One region of the Chryseobacterium proteolyticum genome, then DNA from elsewhere that is predicted to be linked to it. Evidence: riboswitches for the same ligand, from Rfam matches in the RefSeq annotation. Region 1 holds a riboswitch; each other region holds the start of a gene.
The links. A riboswitch is a leader RNA that binds a small molecule or an ion and turns the genes downstream of it on or off. The one in region 1 is predicted to bind cobalamin.
Positions count from the first base shown of each region.

Region 2: another riboswitch for cobalamin. It lies ahead of prpB (methylisocitrate lyase); the one in region 1 lies ahead of metE (5-methyltetrahydropteroyltriglutamate--homocysteine S-methyltransferase).
Region 3: another riboswitch for cobalamin. It lies ahead of ACJ5H0_RS14310 (TonB-dependent receptor plug domain-containing protein); the one in region 1 lies ahead of metE (5-methyltetrahydropteroyltriglutamate--homocysteine S-methyltransferase).

Region 1 is NZ_JBJLWK010000001.1:966,567-968,841, forward strand. Features, by position in the region: gene ACJ5H0_RS04500 (Lrp/AsnC family transcriptional regulator) at 1-304, opposite strand, end outside; cobalamin riboswitch at 459-644, shown strand; partial or broken gene metE (5-methyltetrahydropteroyltriglutamate--homocysteine S-methyltransferase) at 903-2,275, shown strand, end outside.
Region 2 is NZ_JBJLWK010000004.1:148,523-150,797, reverse strand. Features, by position in the region: gene prpC (bifunctional 2-methylcitrate synthase/citrate synthase) at 1-136, opposite strand, end outside; gene prpB (methylisocitrate lyase) at 129-1,037, opposite strand; cobalamin riboswitch at 1,443-1,635, opposite strand; gene ACJ5H0_RS16455 (aminotransferase-like domain-containing protein) at 1,902-2,275, opposite strand, start outside.
Region 3 is NZ_JBJLWK010000003.1:726,646-728,920, reverse strand. Features, by position in the region: gene ACJ5H0_RS14310 (TonB-dependent receptor plug domain-containing protein) at 1-1,248, opposite strand, end outside; cobalamin riboswitch at 1,549-1,732, opposite strand; gene ACJ5H0_RS14305 (transporter) at 1,833-2,275, opposite strand, start outside.

The DNA.
Region 1 (2,275 bases):
AAATATTATAGCATTCCGCAACTTCGTCTATCAGTGTAATTTCCTGTACAAAATCATTTCCCACAGACCTGTCGTGGATCTTTAATTTAACCTGACAGAAAACTGTAAAACCACGATTCAGTTTCTCAGCTTCCAGGACAGCCGCATAATGTTTGATATAACCCTCCTGCTCCAACCTTTTAACACGCTCAAAAACAGGAGATGGAGAAAGATTAATTTCCTTTGCCAATTCTTTAACGGTCAATTTTGCATTTTTTTGAAGGATCCTTAACAATTGAAGGTCTTTATCGTCTAGTCTTTCCACAGGATAATATTCTTTTTTCGATTTATATTTTCAAATTTACAGAATAAATAACTTACAAATTCAATTCAAACAAAACAATATCCTTAATTTTTACATTTAAGCCAATTAAACATCTTAAATTAATACCTTTACACCCTATTTTGTTCTTTAACATACTTCATCAAACGGAAAAGGTTTTACTTAAGGTAGATTAATAGGGAATCGTGTGAAAATCACGAGCTGTCGCGCAACTGTAAGTAACACAACAGAGGTTTTTGTCCCTGAATATCCACTGCCACAAGCGGGAAGGATGACAAAAACTGTTACAAGTCAGGAGACCTGCCTGTCCCGAATTGACAATGCTTTCGCGGTCTGAAGCTTTTGGTCATACAGATGATACTTTTGAACGTATTGGATTGGGTTTTAACTCAGAATTTATTTGAGTTTAAACGTAATGTTTTTTATGAAAATTAATTTCAGGTTACCTAACAATCTACTCTTCACTGGGAAAATTACGTCTATATTGTATCTTCTCTATTGCTAAAAACTATTTCCCGATTGCGTTATGAAGCATTATAAGAACTTTTAAAACCAAAATTTAATTAAAAGTTTAAAGAAAATGCAAACACACATCCTTGGCTATCCGCGAATCGGTAGCAACAGAGAACTTAAAAAAGCCTGCGAACTATATTGGGCAGGTAAAACATCGTTACAGGAACTTTTAGAGGCAGGAAAAAAGATCAGAAAGCAAAACTGGGAACTACAACAAGAAGCCGGAATTGATCTGATTCCATCCAATGACTTTTCTTTTTATGATCAGGTATTGGACATGACATTGTCTGTTGGAGCTATTCCTTCCCGTTATCAGGATATTACACCAAATGAGCTAGATCTTTACTTTGCTATGGCCAGAGGTTATCAGAAAGAAGGGCACGATATTACAGCCATGGAAATGACAAAATGGTTTGATACCAATTATCATTATATCGTTCCAGAATTCCAAAAAGATCAGCAATTCAAATTATTCTCCCATAAAATCGTTAATGAGTTTATTGAAGCGAAGGAAGCAGGAATTCATACAAAGCCTGTTATCCTTGGATTGGTAACCTATTTATTATTAGGAAAAGAAAAAGAAGAAGGTTTTGATAAATTGGATTTAGCACAAAATCTGCTTCCGGTTTACGTTGAGATCTTAAAAGAGCTTGAAAACAACGGAGCAGAATGGATTCAGCTGGATGAGCCGTTTTTAGCACTAGACCTTGATCAGAAAGCAAAAGAAGTTTACCAGAACATTTATGCTGAAATTGCCAAACAGTTTCCGAACCTTAAATTTATTGTGACCACCTATTTTGATGGGTTAAAAGATAACCTTTCATTGGCCACTACTCTACCTGTTGATGCACTACACATTGATCTGGTAAGAGCCCCGGAACAATTGGATGAGGTCATCAATGCAATTCCTGAAACATTAATCCTCTCATTAGGAGTCGTAGACGGAAGAAATATCTGGAAAAACGATTTCAATCAGTCTCTGGTTTTCATCAAAAAAGCTATTGCAGCATTAGGTTCTGAAAGAGTTTTCATTGCACCGTCATGTTCATTACTTCATTCTCCTTTCGATCTTGACCTGGAGAAAAATGAAAATATACTATCTCCGGAGATCAAACAATGGATGGCTTTCGCCAGGCAAAAAGTTTATGAAATTGTTACCTTAAAAAAAATTAGCTTCAGAAAACCCGGATTACAATACTTTACAGGAATTAGCTGAAAATAAAAAAGCTATTGAAAACCGAAAAGTTTCAACACTAATTCACAATCAGGATGTGAAAAACCGTGTTACCGTAACTACAGAAAGTGACGCACAGAGAAACAGTCCTTTTAATGTGAGAAAAGAAGCACAGCAGAACGCATTGGAGCTTCCTTTATTTCCAACAACAACAATTGGGTCCTTTCCTCAAACCAAAGAAGTAAGAAGCTGGAGAGCTCAATTCA
Region 2 (2,275 bases), on a different contig from region 1:
CGAGGTCCAAAATGTCATAACCTCTGTAATGGAGATCATTTCCACTTTTTCCTACACTGCAAAGTGCAGTATTACCTGCGGCAACCCCGGAAAGCGCTACACTTTTCTTAGGCTTAAATGTTGGTTCGTTATTCATTGACATTCTTGTTCTGTTTAAATAGGTTATCTAATTTTTGTTCGTAATCATGGTATCCAATGCTTTTGTAAAGCTCTTCCCGGGTCTGCATGGTATCAATTACATGAGCCTGGGTTCCATCTTTCCGGATATGCTCGTAAACATTCAGTGCTGCCTTATTTGCCGCCCGGAAAGCAGAAAGGGGATATAAAATCAAACCGACTCCCGCATCTTTCAGTTCATCAGCAGTATACATTTTAATCATTCCGAATTCTGTAATATTGGCCAGTACAGGAATACCTGTAGCGTCTACAAACTTTTGATAATAGCTTAAATCAGGAACAGCCTCCGCAAAGATGAAATCTGCTCCGGCTTCTTTATAGGCAACAGCCCTTTCCAATGTTTTTTCAAGCCCTTCATTGGCAAAAGCATCAGTACGTGCCCCGATCACAAAATTTTCATCCGTCCGAGCATCAACAGCAGCCTTCAAACGGTCTACCATTTCCTCTTTGCTTACCACTTCTTTACCTGGACGGTGCCCACAACGTTTCGCTCCCACCTGGTCTTCAATATGCAAAGCACCTGCTCCGGCTTTAATTAATGATTTTACAGTTCTTGCTACGTTGAATGCCGAAGGACCAAACCCCGTATCTACATCCACCAATAGAGGTAAATCACATACATTGGTTATTCGTTGAATATCGATCAGAACATCCTCAAGGGTCGTAATTCCCAGATCCGGAATTCCCAACGATCCTGCAGCAACTCCTCCTCCGGAAAGATAAATAGCATTGAATCCTGCCTGTTGCGCCAGCAATGCATGATTGGCATTGATAGCCCCGACAATCTGAAGAGGGTTTTCTTTTTGCATCGTCTCCCGGAAACGTAATCCGGCAGACTCTAGACTTACATTTTTACTCATCTTTAATATTATTGTTCGTTTTGATGTATTTTAACTCACATTCTTCCAACAATTTAAAGAAAGATTATTCTTTAAATGATTAAAATAATTAAACGACCTATAAACCTTAATGAATGGTTGAACAGCCTCATTACATTTTCATGTAATAACAATCCGGTCAAAGATTGCTGCCATCAGCCTGTAATGCTTATAAATCAATATAAAAGGTGCTGATAAAACTTCACAATACTTTGTAAAAGAGAAAATTATGGAAAGGGACTAATACGAGCAAGCTGTAGAAATGATACAGCCCTGAAAAGCAAAACCTGTAAACCATTTCTTAAAAATGATAATGTACACAAAAAGATATCGGGCACTGTTATCACATCGTATCATACCTGACTATAAGCTTCAGATCGCGAAAGCATCGTCAATTCGAAATAGGCAGGTCTCCTGACTTGTAACAATTTTTATCGTCCTTCCCATTCAAAAAAAGAACAGTGAACCCTGATTGATAAAAACCTTTTGAGTGTTACTTACAGTTGCGCGACAGTTCGTGATTCACACACGATTCCCTTTTAATTCACAGCTAAGTGTAACCAATTCCGGTTGATAAAGAAGTATAAATGAACTCCTTGGTGGTAAATATAGGTATTTTATTGAAACACGAAAATAATTATTTACGAACAACAGTTAGGAATTCGTAATTCTTTGAAAATAGGCATTATAAATATATTTTCAATTTTCAAAATCATAATCAAAATGATCTTGATTATGTAAAAGCCACTTGCAAAAAAAATCCGACAAACACGATTATTGAGAAAAGCATATGCTCTCAATATGAAAATATGATTCTGAATTAACAGATAAAAGCCGGAAAAACACTCACAATATCTGTTTCAAATTCTCACCTATATTTTGCAAAGCCAACAGGCTATGGGATGTGATACGTTCTGCAAAAATAATCCTGAAATGGTACCTGAACTGATCGGTAAGACTAAAAATTTCTCCTGGAGTAAATAATATTCTTTGCTGTTCGCAATAAGCGTAAAATTTCTCCATATCCACTCCTTCAGGCAAACTTCCCCAAATGCTGTATCCACCCTGAGGATCTTCAAAATAAGACCCATCCGGAAAATGGCTTTTTAATACCTCTAGCACATCTTTAGCCTGCTTATATAGCTGTTTACGAAATGAACGCAAATGTTTATCATAGCTATGGTCTTCAAGCAGTTTAATGACCATTTCCTGATATACCG
Region 3 (2,275 bases), on a different contig from region 1:
TACGTCATATTGATTGGTAAATTCAGGTTTAAGAAAAACATTCCCGATCATGGTATAGTACAGGTCATTGAAAGTCGGCATTCTAAAAATCCTTTTATAAAATGCTCTCACAGTTAAATTCTTAAAGGCCAGTGGCTGGTAACTCAAAAATGCAGAGGGTGTCCATTCACTCTTATCCGGCGACTTGGAATTACGTTCAACATTCTCCCGAATAAAAGTGCCTAAAACACTTCCAAGAAATTTAAACCGGTTCCATTGGTAAGTGGTTGCAAAAGCAACCAATGAGGTATAACGCGTGGGAAATGAGAAAAGCTTAAGATCGGAATCCAGATTATTATACTGGAAATCAACATTAGCACTAACATCCCAGTTTGGTGTAATTGAGTAAATATTGGAAGATGATAAATATAATTCTCTCTGGATATATGTATTATCCGTTTTTAAAGCCGTTTCAGCTACATTTACCGTATCCATATACCGGGTATAGTCGTAGGCAAATTTAGCTTTGAGCTGAGTCTCAAATTTTGAAAATATTTTTTTCCTCAGGTGAGCCTGAACAAAATAATTTCTATCAAGTAATTTTTGTCCTTTCGGATCAAAACCATTATTCACAATTGCTGAGGGAATCCCACGATCTGAAATATATCCGTAGCCCCTGACATTCCAGTCTCCATTATTCAGATTTCCCTGCAGGCTGGTCTCAAATCTTTTGGCAGTAATATAAGAATCATATCTTGTTGCAATTGTATCATTGGCTATAGTACCATCAGGGTGTTTTTTCTGGTATTTGTATTTATATTGTCCGTCACTCTGTATAAATTCGGAGCTGAAACTTACGGAAATTTTATCTGAAAGCTTTTGCTCCAATCGAAATGACGGGTTGAAAAGATCGATTGAGCTGTTTTTTATTCTAAGTACAAGATTCGTTTTTTTATTTCCGGAAAAATAAGGAGTCTTGGGTTGGAGATAAATTGAGCCGGAAGATCCAAAATCTTTTGCAGGCTGAAAGATCTCACTTTTCTGTCCGTTGTATAATGAAATTTCTCCGATATCATCCAGCGAAAACTTTCCCAGATCGATAACCCCGTTTTGTGCATTTCCCAATTGAATCCCATCATAGAAAACACCGACATGCTGGCTACCCATGCTTCGGATATTAACCGTTTTCAATCCGCCAATTCCACCGTAATCCTTGATCTGTACTCCCGAAAAATAGCGTAATGCATCGGCTACGGACTGGCTGTTCAACCTTTCCAGCTGTTCTCCTGAAAGAGTTTGAGCGGGAAGAATTTCTTTAAAATCTTTTTTATAATGGTAACCGGAAGGATCCCTTTTTCCTTTATACTATCTCTTGACTGAGAAAAATAAAGCTGGTTAATTAGCACAAGGATTGTGATAATTATTTTTTTAGTTGTAAAAGTAAATTTCGGTTCCATTAGCTCACTGAGAATAATCTTGACACTAATGGATATAAGAAAGCAGCAATAACATTGTACAGCCATAGCTGCACAGAAGCATTGTTGTCCTTAGCTTTATTCCACGAAAGCATCAAACTTTAATCTTCTGGCAGGTCTTCTGACTTACTCCATTTTTGAAATCCTTCCCATTAAAAACAGTGGATATATACATCAAAAATTTTGGTTTAGAGTTTACAGCAGCGGGTCTGTTCCGGATTTACACCGGATTCCCTTTTAAAAGCCTTTTACAGCTCACCAGATTCCGGCAAAGATAGAAAATTCTTCTTAGAAACAATATTATACTTAATAAAATGATTTTCAACAGAATAAAAACAAACATTCCGTTACATGAGTAACGGAATGTTCATTTGATTTTTATATCCCAAAGTTAATAAACACACTGAATCTGGATTTAGCTTCAATGTTTCCACCGGCCAGATTTGAATAGGCAGGAAGCATCAGTTCACTACCCAGGCTCCATTTACTATAGGAAAGTTCAAAGCCTAATTTTCCATATAAAGCACTTCCGGCAGTATCCGGTAAGGCTTCATCAAATTGCTTATTCCTATCATATACTTCTCCCTGTAATCCGGCTTTCCCGGAAAAGATCATTTTTTTGTCCGCATAAAGCTGATAAAATCCGGTAGCTGCATAGTTCCATTGGTTTCCAAACTGATAATACTTCTTATTTTCACCTTTAACAGTATAATCCGTATTAACAATTACCGCAACTTTGTTCTTTTGGTATTTATAATTCACAACCATCTGATAATCCCAGCTTCCTGTTCCCAATTGGAAACTCGGATTCACTCCCGTAA